DNA from 2 places in the Streptomyces sp. NPDC046716 genome. Region 2 is predicted to be linked to the other one. Evidence: riboswitches for the same ligand, from Rfam matches in the RefSeq annotation. Region 2 holds a riboswitch; the other holds the start of a gene.
The links. A riboswitch is a leader RNA that binds a small molecule or an ion and turns the genes downstream of it on or off. The one in region 2 is predicted to bind glycine.
Positions count from the first base shown of each region.

Region 1: it holds a riboswitch for glycine, as region 2 does, so the genes downstream of both, gcvT (glycine cleavage system aminomethyltransferase GcvT) here and gcvP (aminomethyl-transferring glycine dehydrogenase) in region 2, are expected to answer to the same signal.

Region 1 is NZ_JBEYYU010000034.1:41,086-47,405, forward strand. Features, by position in the region: gene glyA (serine hydroxymethyltransferase) at 147-1,418, opposite strand; gene gcvH (glycine cleavage system protein GcvH) at 1,427-1,804, opposite strand; gene gcvT (glycine cleavage system aminomethyltransferase GcvT) at 1,860-2,987, opposite strand; glycine riboswitch at 3,126-3,223, opposite strand; gene ABZ930_RS24555 (AAA family ATPase) at 3,328-4,002, shown strand; gene ABZ930_RS24560 (enhanced serine sensitivity protein SseB) at 4,095-4,928, shown strand; gene ABZ930_RS24565 (enhanced serine sensitivity protein SseB C-terminal domain-containing protein) at 5,063-5,863, shown strand; gene ABZ930_RS24570 (ABC transporter permease) at 6,261-6,320, shown strand, end outside.
Region 2 is NZ_JBEYYU010000064.1:30,551-36,870, forward strand. Features, by position in the region: gene ABZ930_RS34050 (hypothetical protein) at 130-717, shown strand; gene ABZ930_RS34055 (DUF5999 family protein) at 1,075-1,275, shown strand; gene gcvP (aminomethyl-transferring glycine dehydrogenase) at 1,346-4,234, opposite strand; glycine riboswitch at 4,419-4,515, opposite strand; gene ABZ930_RS34065 (PRC-barrel domain-containing protein) at 4,630-5,004, shown strand; gene ABZ930_RS34070 (DNA polymerase IV) at 5,069-6,320, opposite strand, start outside.

The sequences.
Region 1 (6,320 bases), on a different contig from region 2:
GGACTCCAATGGTGGTGGCGGACGACGCTGTCCGCCGGTGTTCGGAACAGACGGGTGGGACGGGGGACGTGACACGGGGCACCCTGCTCACTGTCCAGTGTGCGGGGTGCCCCGAAAATTCGTACGCCGCAAAGCGTACGGAATGGCTACAGGCCGGGGTACAGAGGGTGCTTCTCCGCGAGTGCGGTCACCCGGGCCTTCAGCGCAGCGGCGTCGTAGGACGGCTTGAGCGTCTCGGCGATGACGTCGGCGACCTCGCGGAAGTCGTCGGCGCCGAAGCCGCGGGTGGCCAGAGCCGGCGTGCCGATGCGCAGGCCGGAGGTGACCATCGGCGGGCGCGGGTCGTTCGGGACCGCGTTGCGGTTGACCGTGATGCCGACCTCGTGGAGCCGGTCCTCGGCCTGCTGACCGTCGAGCTCGGAGTCGCGCAGGTCGACGAGGACCAGGTGCACGTCGGTGCCGCCGGAGGCCACGTTCACGCCGTGGGCGCGGGCGTCCTCCGAGGTCAGGCGCTCGGCGAGGATCTGCGCGCCCTCGATCGTGCGCTGCTGGCGCTCCTTGAAGCCCTCCGAGGCGGCGACCTTGAAGGAGACGGCCTTGGCCGCGATCACGTGCTCCAGGGGGCCGCCCTGGAAGCCCGGGAAGACCGCGGAGTTCAGCTTCTTCGCGAAGTCCTTGTTGCGGGCGAGGATGATGCCGCCGCGCGGGCCGCCGAGCGTCTTGTGCGTCGTGGAGGTGACGACGTCCGCGTACGGCACCGGGTTCGGGTGCAGCCCCGCGGCCACCAGGCCCGCGAAGTGCGCCATGTCGACCCACAGGGTCGCCTCGACCTCGTCGGCGATGCGGCGGAACTCGGCGAAGTCCAGCTGGCGGGGGTAGGCCGACCAGCCCGCGATGATGACCTTCGGGCGGTGCTCCTTGGCCAGGCGCTCGACCTCGGCCATGTCGACCAGGCCGGCCTCGTCCACGTGGTACGCGACCACGTTGAACTGCTTGCCGGAGAAGTTCAGGCGCATGCCGTGCGTGAGGTGGCCGCCGTGCGCCAGGTCCAGGCCGAGGATCGTGTCGCCGGGCTGGGCGATGGCGAACAGGGCGGCCTGGTTCGCGGAGGCGCCCGAGTGCGGCTGCACGTTGGCGTACTCGGCGCCGAACAGCTCCTTCACCCGGTCGATGGCGATCTGCTCGGTGACGTCGACGTGCTCGCAGCCGCCGTAGTAGCGGCGGCCGGGGTAGCCCTCCGCGTACTTGTTGGTGAGGACCGACCCCTGCGCCTCCATGACGGCGACCGGGGCGAAGTTCTCCGACGCGATCATCTCGAGCGTCGACTGCTGGCGGCGCAGCTCGGCGTCGACGGCCGCGGCCACGTCCGGGTCGAGCTCGTGCAGGGATTCGTTCAGTACGGACTTCTGCTCAGTCATGAGGGGGGTCAGCTCCCGGAGAACTCGGTGTACTCGTCGGCGGTGAGCAGGTCGGCGGGCTCCTCGGAGAGGCGGACCTTGAACAGCCAGCCGCCCTCGAAGGGGGCCGAGTTCACGAGCGCCGGGTCGTCCACGACGTCCTGGTTGATCTCGGTGACCTCGCCCGTCACGGGGGAGTACAGGTCGGACACGGACTTGGTCGACTCCAGCTCGCCGCAGGTCTCGCCCGCGGTGGCGGTGTCGCCGACCTCGGGGAGCTGGACGAAGACGATGTCACCGAGCGCGTTGGCCGCGTGCTCCGTGATACCGACCGTGGCGACGCCGTCCTCGGTGGCCGACAGCCACTCGTGTTCCTTGCTGTAGCGCAGCTGCTGGGGGTTGCTCATGAGGCGAATTCTCCTGTACGGGGGAGGGTGCTGATGACGGCGGGGCTGGTGAGGGTCACTTCTGGCGCTTGTAGAACGGCAGAGCCACGACCTCGTACGGCTCGTGCGTACCGCGGATGTCGACGCCGACACCCGTCGTGCCCGGCGTGGCGTGCGAGGGGTCGACGTACGCGATGGCGATCGGCTTGCCGAGCGTCGGGGACGGGGCGCCGGAGGTGATCTCGCCGATCACCCGGCCGTCGGCGACGACGGACATGCCGGCGCGCGGGACGCGGCGGCCCTCGGCGATCAGGCCGACCAGCTTGCGGGGCGGGGCGGTCTCGGCGCGCTCGGCGGCGGCCGCCAGGGCGTCGTGGCCGACGAAGTCATCGCCGTGGGACGTCTTCTCGAACTTGACGACGCGGCCGAGACCGGCGTCGAACGGGGTCAGCTCCGTGGTCAGCTCGTGCCCGTACAGCGGCATGCCCGCCTCCAGGCGCAGCGTGTCCCGGCAGGACAGGCCGCACGGCACGAGGCCGTACTCGGCGCCCGCGTCGGTCAGCGCCCGCCACAGCTTCTCGGCGTCGGCCGGGGCGACGAACAGCTCGAAGCCGTCCTCGCCGGTGTAGCCGGTGCGGGCGATGAGCGCCTCGACGCCCGCGACGGTGCCGGGCAGGCCCGCGTAGTACTTGAGCCCGTCCAGGTCGGCGTCGGTGACGGACTTCACGATGGCGGGGGAGTTCGGGCCCTGCACGGCGATCAGCGCGTACGCGTCCCGGTCGTCGCGCACCTCGGCGTCGAACCCGGCGGCGCGCTCGGTCAGCGCGTCGAGCACGATCTGGGCGTTGCCCGCGTTGGCGACGACCATGTACGTGGTCTCCGCGAGGCGGTAGACGATCAGGTCGTCGAGGATGCCGCCGTCGGCGCGGCAGATCATCGTGTAGCGGGCGCGGCCGACGCCGACGGAGCCGATGTTGCCGACGAGCGCGAAGTTGAGCAGGTCCACGGCCTGGGCGCCGGTGACGGTGATCTCGCCCATGTGGGACAGGTCGAAGAGTCCGGCCTGCGTCCGTACGGCGTTGTGCTCGTCGCGCTCACTGCCGTAGCGCAGGGGCATGTCCCAGCCGGCGAAATCGGTCATCGTGGCGCCGAGCGACCGGTGCAGGGCGTCGAGCGCGGTCAGGCGGGAAGGCGTAGGGCTCATTGCTGGTGCTCCAGGGCATGACGGCGAGGGCGAAGTGTCCTCCCCATCTGTCATCGGAACCTGAGAGGTTCGCCCCGGGGGGCTTGCACCTTGGGTGGGGCCGCCGTACGAGACGGTCGGCCCGCTTTTCAGATGTGCCTCGCCCGCGCGGTTCGGGGCCTGAGAGATTCAAGGGAGGGACTTGCTCCTTCGGCGCCCAGGTCACTGTGTGCCTGGAACTCTCCCGCGCGGATTCAAGCGGCCTGTATGCAGTTGGCGCGCACATCATTGCATGTCCGGGGAACGGGGAAACAGATCGGAGGGCATTACCTACTCTTTACACTTGGTGGGGAGAAGTGGCGTGACCGGAACGGGGAGGACGATCACGGTGCACAAGGAGTTGGCGGGGGCGTACGCGACCACGGCGCCGGCGGTGGCGGGGGTGCGCGTTCCCCGGCAGCGCTCGGTGCGGGACCTGCGGGGGCGCGGCGGCCGCACCCCGCGCCGGATCGGCTTCGCGGCGGGTGACCTGGTGGTGCTGTCGGGGCTGCCGGGCAGCGGGAAGTCCACGCTGATGCGGCGCGTGGTCACCGTGGTGCGGATCGACTCCCAGGACGCCCGGGAGCGCTGGGCCGCCCGGATGCCGCGCTGGGTGCCGTACGCGCTCTACCGGCCGCTGGTCCGCGTCGCGCACTACGCGGGCCTGCGCCGCGCCATGCGCACCGGCGCCAGCGTCGTCGTGCACGACTGCGGCACCCAGGCCTGGGTGCGCCGCTGGGTGACGCGGACGGCCGGGCGGCGTGGCGCGGCCGTCCATCTGATCCTGCTCGACGTGACGCCCGACCTGGCCCTGGAGGGGCAGCGCGATCGCGGCCGCGGCGTCTCGCGGTACGCGTTCGCCCGGCACCGCAGGGCGGTCACCGCGCTCGTCACGTCGACGGAGTCCGGGGACCTGCCGGCCGGCATCGAGTCGGCGGTGCTCCTCGACCGCGCCGCGTCCGACGCACTCGGCGGAATCACGTTCCTGGAGCCCTGAGACCGAGGGGGAGTCCCCTCGGCGGTACCGCCGAACGGGTTATCGTCGGCCCGGACCGTATGGCAGGGGCAGAGCAGAGGTTGAAGGCAGCTATGGAGACGCCGGGCATCCCGGAGCAGGGGCACGAGCACTACGCGCAGGGCGAGGGCGATGCGCACGCCCACCCGCAGCCGCAGCACAGCTGGCCCGCGAACGAGGTGGAGGAGGTCCTCTCCGCGGCGCTCGGCCGCCCCGAGGCCGGCGGCCGCATCGTCGAGGTGCTCGGCCGCGGCCATCTGTGGATCCCGCTGCCCAAGGGCGGCGGCCCGGCCAGCCGGGACCTCGATCTGCCCACCCTGGAGATCGAGGGCCAGGCCTACGTGCCCGTCTTCAGCTCCGAGCACGAGTTCATGCGGGTCACCGGCGGCCGGATGGACTGCACGGTGGCCCCGGCGGTGGAGTTCGCCCGCGGGCTGCCGCCGCAGGTCGGCCTCGCCGTGAACCCGGACGGCACCATCGGCGTCCCGCTCCCGCCCCCGGCCGTCGCCGAGCTGGCCCGCGGCGGGCGCACCCCGCTGGACGGACCGGCGACCGGCGGGCGGGTCGTGCTGTCCGAGCCGGACTGGCAGGACGACCCGGTCGACCTCCTGACCGCGGTGCGCGAGGAGTTCGACGCGACCGGCGCCGTCCGCACGGCGCGCCGCTGTCTCGCGGTCGTCGAGGACGGCGCCCCGTCGCTGTTCATCGGCGTGGAACTGACGGAGCACGACGGCTCGGCGGCACCGGCGGGTCCGGCGCGGGACGTCGCGCTGGACGCGCTCGGCCGTGCGCTGGGCCGGATGCCGGTCGCCTGGCCGGTGAATCTCGTCTTCCTCGACGTCACCCAGGACCCGGTCGCCGACTGGCTGCGGACGCGTGTTCGTCCGTTCTACGCACGAGAGGTGTGACACCGTCCGTCAAGTCGGTGTCAGTAACGCCGCTTAAGCTGGTTTCATGACCTGACCGGGCGGTGTCACGCCCCCGGTGCGGGGCAATCGGGCGAAACGCAGACTGGCAGCAGTTCACGAAGGGGCGGTTACGGGTGAGTGCGTCGGGCACGGCCGCGGCCGGACAGGTCGAGCAGATGCTGCGCCAGGTGACTCCCGGGCGCTACGACGCGTACGAGGCGCTGCTCAAGGCGCTCGCCGACCCCGCGGCGGGCCAGGTCTGGATGCTGCTCTGGCACGGCCAGGCGGGCTCCCCCGACGCCCAGTACGGGAACATGGAGGTCGACGGCTTCGGGTACGCCCCCTGCGTCACCTCCGCCCAGGAGCTCTCCGCCTCCGGCTGGTCGCGCGCGTACGAGGTGGTCGGCGGCGTCGACGCGGCCCGCACGCTCTTCCCGGACCACTACGGCCTCTGGCTCAACCCGCACGCGCCGGGCGGCGGCGTCGGCATCCCCTGGCTGGACCTGCGCCGGATCGCGGGCGGCCTCGACCGGCAGCCGGCCGGTCCGCTGCGGCTGTCCGAGCCGACGATCGACCTCCCGCAGTTCTACGCGGTCCTCGCGCAGAACGCGCACCGGACGACCGCCGTGCGCGCGCTGCGCCGCGCCTGGGTGCAGCCCGCGCTCGGCGCGCCGTACCTCGCCATCGGCCTCGACGTGTACGACACGTCGCCCGCGTCGGTGGACTCCGTGCGCGCGATGATGCAGCAGTCCATCTCGGCGGTGCCGGACGGCCTGCCGGTGTCCACGGTCGCGATGTCCGACGAGTACGACCCGGTGGCGATGTGGCTGCGGGCGAACGCCCGGCCGTTCTACGACCGCGAGGCGCATGCCGCTCCGGCCGGGCAGGCCGGTGGGGGATACGGTTATCCGCCGCCGTACGGTGCGTCGTTCTGACCGCTTTGTCCTCAAACGCCGGACGGGCTGGATCATCCGCCTGAACCTCAAGTCCTCCTCAACTCCGCGTGCGCGGCGGTCATTTCGGGAAGGGACGGGTTGGGGGAGACAAGCGCCCTCCTGGGGCCAATGTCCGACTCGCGGCCTCTTCGGCCCCAACTGCCCACTGTCCGCACGCCGTTGACCGCCGTCCGGATAACGGAACGCCCCAGACAGCATCACGTTTAGGCATCCTTTCCCCGTCAAGTCTGGCAACAGATCGCACACAGGTTGAAGACTCCCGCTCCAAGGGGTTCGACCTCGTGTACGAGCCCTCTGAGAACGACGGACTGAACCACGCCGCCACCAGCGGCAAGTGCGGGCCGGTCACCGCCGGTTGAGAGGGGTCCCTGCCACGATGACGGCACCATTGCACGACACGACTGCGGAGGCGGAGCCGGTCGCGTCGGTCGACGCT
Region 2 (6,320 bases):
ATGCCCCCGCCCTCTCTGGCCCGCCACGCACCTTCTGTGTACTCACGTGCCCCCAGCAGCAGACAGCGCCGTCCGCTCTCCCGCACCGCCCCCAGCACCACGTGCCTGTCGAATGAGAGGCGACCCACCATGCCGCTGCATGTCCCTCCGGCCCCCGCGCCCGCCCTGCGCACCGTCCTCACGGCTCTCGGTTCCCCCACCGCCGTCCGTGAGGCGCGGACCCCGTCACTGCGTGCCGCCCAAGGGCCCGCGAGCCCCGAACTCCCGCTACCCGTCCATGTCCTGGACCACATCACCGAGACCACGGGCCCCTCGCGCGCCCGTCTCACCGGCTGGCGCTTCCTGATCCGCTGTGGGGAGCGGGCCGTGGCCGCCGCCGACACGATGCTCACCCCCGACGGCTGGGCCTTCTCGCACTTCTTCGAGGGCCCCTACGTCACGTCCACCGAGCGCGCGCTGCGCCAGGCGGAGGCCCTGCCCCAGCACTACCAGCCCCGGCTGCTGTCGGTGCCCGAGCTGTACATGCTCACGCTGTGGCTGCACGGGGACCACACCGCCGACGCGGCGACCGGTCATCCGGCGGCCGACGACATCCTGGTCCCGCTCGCGCCGGCCCCGCCCGGCATCGCGGCCCACCGCCCGCACCGCGTCGCCGAGTTGCTGCCGGTCCTCACCCACCGGCTGACGCCCGCGCGCGCCACGACCCTGCTCGCCTGACGCGGCCGGACACCGTACCGCTCGACCCGCCCGGAGACCTGTGCCCCGCGCCGCCCGCCGTCCGGCCGCGGGGCACAGCCCTGTCCGCACACGAGCGCCCCGACCGGACTAGCCCCATCCGGCCACCCCGAACCACCCGAAGGGACAGTGCCGTTGAGCTGAACCGTCCGCACGGGTGACGCGTCTCCAACCTGTGAGGACCGCTGCTACGAAATCCCTGCGGATTGACGCCCACAGGGCAACACTGGGTTCCGACCGACTGACAACGGGGGTGCGGCCATGAACAAGCCTTCACGCCGCAGCACGGACAGCGACGCCAGCGTCATCGACATCACTACGCAGCGAAAGATCCCATCCATGTGCCAGCACCAGCCACCGTGCCCGACAGCAGACTCCGCGGACCGCGAGGCCGCGCTCCCAGTGGCCCACCACCCGGAGCAGGGCTGGAGCCTCCTGTGCAACGGAGTCCTGCTCTTCGAGGACACCGGCGAACTGCTGCCCAACGGCACCATCATCGCCCCGCACCGCCCACTGGGCGCGGTGGTGACAGCGGCCTAGCGCCCCGAAAGGGGCGCGGGGAACGGCGCGACCAGCCACCGACAACGGCTGGCCGCGCACCCCCGTCGGCTCACCCCTCGTAGGCGTCCATGGGCGGGCAGGAACACACGAGGTTCCGGTCACCGAACGCCTGGTCGATGCGCCGCACCGGCGGCCAGTACTTGTCAGCGGCAACCACCCCGGCAGGGAAGACCGCCTCGTCACGGCTGTACGCGTGCTCCCACTCCCCGCCGAGCATCCCGGCCGTGTGCGGAGCATTCCGCAGGGGATTGTCATCACCGGACCACTCGCCGGAGGCGACCCGCTCGATCTCACCCCGGATCGCGATCATCGCGTCGCAGAACCGGTCGAGCTCGATGAGGTCCTCGCTCTCGGTCGGCTCGATCATCAGCGTCCCGGTGACCGGGAACGACATGGTCGGCGCGTGGAACCCGTAGTCGATCAGCCGCTTGGCGATGTCGTCGACGCTGACCCCGGTCGCCTTGCTGAGCGGCCGCAGATCGATGATGCACTCGTGCGCGACGAGCCCGCCGGGCCCGGTGTACAGCACCGGGAAGTGCGGTTCGAGCCGCTTGGCGATGTAGTTGGCCGAGAGCACGGCCACCTGCGTGGCCCGCTTCAGCCCCTCGCCGCCCATGAGCCGGACGTACGCCCAGGAGATCGGCAGGATTCCGGCGGAGCCCCACGGCGCGGCGGAGATCGGCCCGACCCCCGTCTCGGGACCGGCGCTCGGCTGCAGCGGGTGGTTCGGCAGGTACGGCGCCAGGTGCGCGCGCACACCGACGGGACCGACACCCGGACCACCGCCGCCGTGCGGGATGCAGAACGTCTTGTGCAGGTTCAGGTGCGAGACGTCGCCACCGAAGTGGCCCGGCTTGGCCAGCCCCACCAGGGCGTTGAGGTTGGCACCGTCGACGTACACCTGACCGCCGGCGTCGTGCACGGCGGCGCAGATGTCCGCGACGTGCTCCTCGAACACACCGTGAGTAGACGGGTACGTGATCATGAGCACGGCCAGCTGATCGGCGTACTGCTCGATCTTGGCGCGCAGGTCCTCGACGTCGATCTCGCCGTCGTCGGCGGTCTTCACGACGACGACCTTCATGCCGGCCATGACCGCGCTCGCCGCGTTGGTGCCGTGCGCCGAGGACGGAATGAGGCAGACGGTCCGCTGGTCGTCCCCGTTGGCCCGGTGGTAGCCGCGGACGGCGAGCAGCCCGGCGAGCTCGCCCTGCGACCCGGCGTTCGGCTGGAGCGAGACGTTGTCGTAGCCGGTGACCTCGGCGAGCCGCTCCTCCAGCTCACGGATGAGCGTGAGGTAGCCCTGCGCCTGCTCGGCCGGCGCGAAGGGGTGCAGCTGTCCGAACTCGGGCCAGGTGACCGGCTCCATCTCCGTCGTCGCGTTGAGCTTCATCGTGCAGGAGCCGAGCGGGATCATGCCGCGGTCCAGCGCGTAGTCGCGGTCGGCGAGCCGGCGCAGGTAGCGCAGCATCGCGGTCTCGGAGCGGTACTGGTGGAAGACGGGGTGGGTCAGGTAGGCGTCGCCGCGCAGCCGCGCGTCCGGCAGCGCGTCCTCGGTCGCGGCGTCCAGCGCCTGGATGTCGGCGCCCGCGACGCCGAAGGCCTCCCAGACGATGCCGAGCTGGGCGCGGGTGGTGGTCTCGTCGCAGGCGACCGAGACCCGGTCGGCGTCGACGAGCCGCAGGTTCACCCCGTTCTCCCGCGCGGCGCTCACCACGGCGGCGGCCCGGCCCGGCACCCGTACGGTCACGGTGTCGAAGTACGCCTGGTGCACGACCTCGACACCGCCCGCCGTGAGTCCTGCGGCCAGCAGGGTGGCGTAGCGGTGGGTGCGCCGTGCGATGGACTTCAGCCCGTCGGGCCCGTGGTAGACGGCGTACATGCCGGCCATGACGGCGAGCAGCACCTGTGCGGTGCAGATGTTGCTGGTCGCCTTCTCGCGGCGGATGTGCTGCTCGCGCGTCTGGAGGGCGAGGCGGTACGCCTTGTTGCCGTCGGCGTCGACGGAGACGCCCACGAGACGGCCCGGCAGCGAGCGCGCGAACTTCTCGCGGACCGCCATGTAACCGGCGTGCGGCCCGCCGAAGCCCATCGGCACACCGAACCGCTGCGTGGTGCCGACGGCGATGTCCGCGCCCAGCTCACCGGGCGAGGTCAGCAGCGTCAGAGCGAGCAGGTCGGCGGCGACGGTGACGATGGCGCCCAGCTCGTGCGCCTGGTCGATGACGGGCTTGATGTCGCGCACCGCGCCGGAGGCACCGGGGTACTGCACCAGCACACCGACGACCCCGCGCTCGGCGACCTCGGCGGGGATGCCGTCGCTCAGGTCGGCGACGACGATCTCGACGCCGGTCGGCTCGGCCCGGGTCCGGATCACGGCGACGGTCTGCGGCAGCGCGTCGGCGTCGATGACGTACACGCCGTTCTTGACCTTGCCGATGCGCCGTGACAGCGCCATGGCCTCGGCGGCGGCCGTGCCCTCGTCGAGCAGCGAGGCGCCGGAGGTCGGCAGCCCGGTCAGCTCGGCGACCATGGTCTGGAAGTTGAGCAGCGCCTCCAGGCGGCCCTGCGAGATCTCCGGCTGGTAGGGCGTGTACGCCGTGTACCAGGAGGGGTTCTCCATGACGTTGCGCAGGATGACGGGCGGCGTGAACGTCCCGTAGTAGCCGAGCCCGATCATCGAGCCGAGCACCTGATTGCGGTCGGCGAGCGAGCGGAGCTCCTCGAGCACCTCGGCCTCGGTGCGGGCCGCGGGCAGCTCCAGCGCCTCGGTGCTCTTGATCACGTCCGGCACCGCGGCCGCCGTCAGCTCGTCGAGCGAGCCGTAGCCGACCTGCGCGAGCATCTTGGCCTGAGCGGCGTCGTCGGGACCGATGTGGCGCTGTTCGAAGGGGATTCCCTGTTCCAGCTGCGCGAGCGGAATGCGGTGGGCGGTCATGGCGGAGGCCTCCTGGTCATTGCGACCTGCGAGGGGCACCACGGCGCTGGTGCCCGGACGGCCTCCCCCTCTGTCATCTCAACCTGAGAGCTTCACCGGCCGCCCGCCCGAATCACGGGGCACACCGGCTTTCACCGTCGGTGAGGGCGGGCACCGTGCACCCCGCCCTGCTTTCCAGAGTGACCTCGTCCGTGCGGTACAGGGGCCTGAGAGATTCCGGGGAGGATTTGCTCCTTCGGCGTCCTCCGACGGCAGTCGGTGGACTCTCCCGCACGGGGTCAGCAGCCATTCGCCAGCCTACCAGCGGCGACCTGGCCGTCACCCTCGAGTGGCCGCCTTCCCCAATGTGCTCTTTCGTAGTGCTTACAGACGAGTTGCGACCTGCTGGAGGGCCCGTGCAGACCGACATCGATCCGCGCAACCTGATCGGCCGCAAGGCGCTCGACCGCAACGGAACGAAGATCGGCACCATCGACGAGGTCTACCTCGACGACGCCACGGGCGTTCCGGAGTGGGCGGCCATACGGACCGGCCTGTTCAGCCGGGACGCCTTCGTCCCCCTGGAGCCGAGCGAACTGGTCGACGGCACCCTGCGCGTCCCCTTCGAACGCTCCCTGATCAAGGACGCCCCCGACTTCGGCGTGGGCCGCCACCTCTCCCCCGAACAGGAACTGCAGCTCTACCACCACTACGGCCTCGACGTATCGGCCCCGGAGAACCCGGACCTGTCCTTCGGCCACATCGCAGGCACGGAAACCGACCCGACCTGACCCCCGCCAGGGGCGCGGGGAACTGCGCGACCAGCCACACTCCACGCGTACCCGGATCGCCCCCTCACCCGGCAGCCACCTCCACGAGCGGCAACGGATCAGCGGCCTCCAACAACGGGTCGTCGACGGAGAACGTCCGCACCCGCCCCGGCTCCACGGAGTAAGGCGTCTCGAACCGCACGGTGACCCGCCCGACCCCACTCCCCTGCACCCACCCGCGCCCGAACTCGGCGTGCCGCACATCGTGCCCGGCCATCCATCGCCGCGCCGCAGGCTCCTCGACCACGTCCTCGACCGGACCGACCGTCTCCTCGGCCTCCTCCACCACGGCTGCCGCCGCCTCCTCGGAAGCGGCGGCGGCCTGGGCGAACAGGTCCTCCTGCGTGAAGTCGGCGAGCCCGCTGACACCTACTCCGAGCAGCCGCACGCCGCCGGTGGTGTCCACGCCCTCGAGGAGCCGCGCGGCGGCCTCCCGGACCACCCCCGGATCATCGGTCGGCCCGCGCAGCGTCTCGGACCGCGTCAGGGTCGAGAAGTCGTACCGCCGCACCTTCAGCACCACGGTCCGCCCCGATCTCCCGGCGGCCCGCAGCCGCTCCACGCACCGGTCGGCGAGCCGCTGCACCTCCATGCGGACCCGCACCCGGTCATGGATGTCGACGTCGTACGTGTCCTCGACGGAGACGGACTTGGAGTCCCGCTCGGCGACGACCGGCCGCTCGTCCCGCGCGAGCGCCATCGCGTGCAGATGACTTCCGTGGGCCTTCCCCAGCATCCGTACGAGCTCGTCCTCGCCCGCCTCGGCGATCTCCTCGACGGTGTGGATCCCCGCCCGGCGCAGATGGTCCCCGGTGGCCGGCCCGACGCCCGGCAGGATCCGTACGGACTTCGGCCCGAGCAGCTCCCGCTCGGTCCCCGGCGGTATCAGCAGCAGCCCGTCCGGCTTGGCCTCCTCGGAGGCGATCTTCGCGAGCATCTTGGAGACGGCGAGCCCCACGGATCCGCTGAGCCCGGTCACCCGTCGGATGTCACCGCGCAACTTCAGCCCCACGGCTTCCGCGGAACGCGCGTCCCAGGCCGTCTCACCGGCCTCCAGATCGACGAACGCCTCGTCCAGGCTCAAGGGCTCCACGAGCGGCGAAAGCTCCCGCAGAAGGGCCATCACCTGCTCGCTGATCTCCCGGTACAGCCGGAACCGGGGCACGAGGTACGCGGCGTTCGGCGCGAGCCGCCGCGCCTGCCCCATCGGCATGGCGGAGTGCACCCCGAACCTGCGCGCCTCGTACGAGGCGGTGGCCACGACCCCGCGCGGTCCG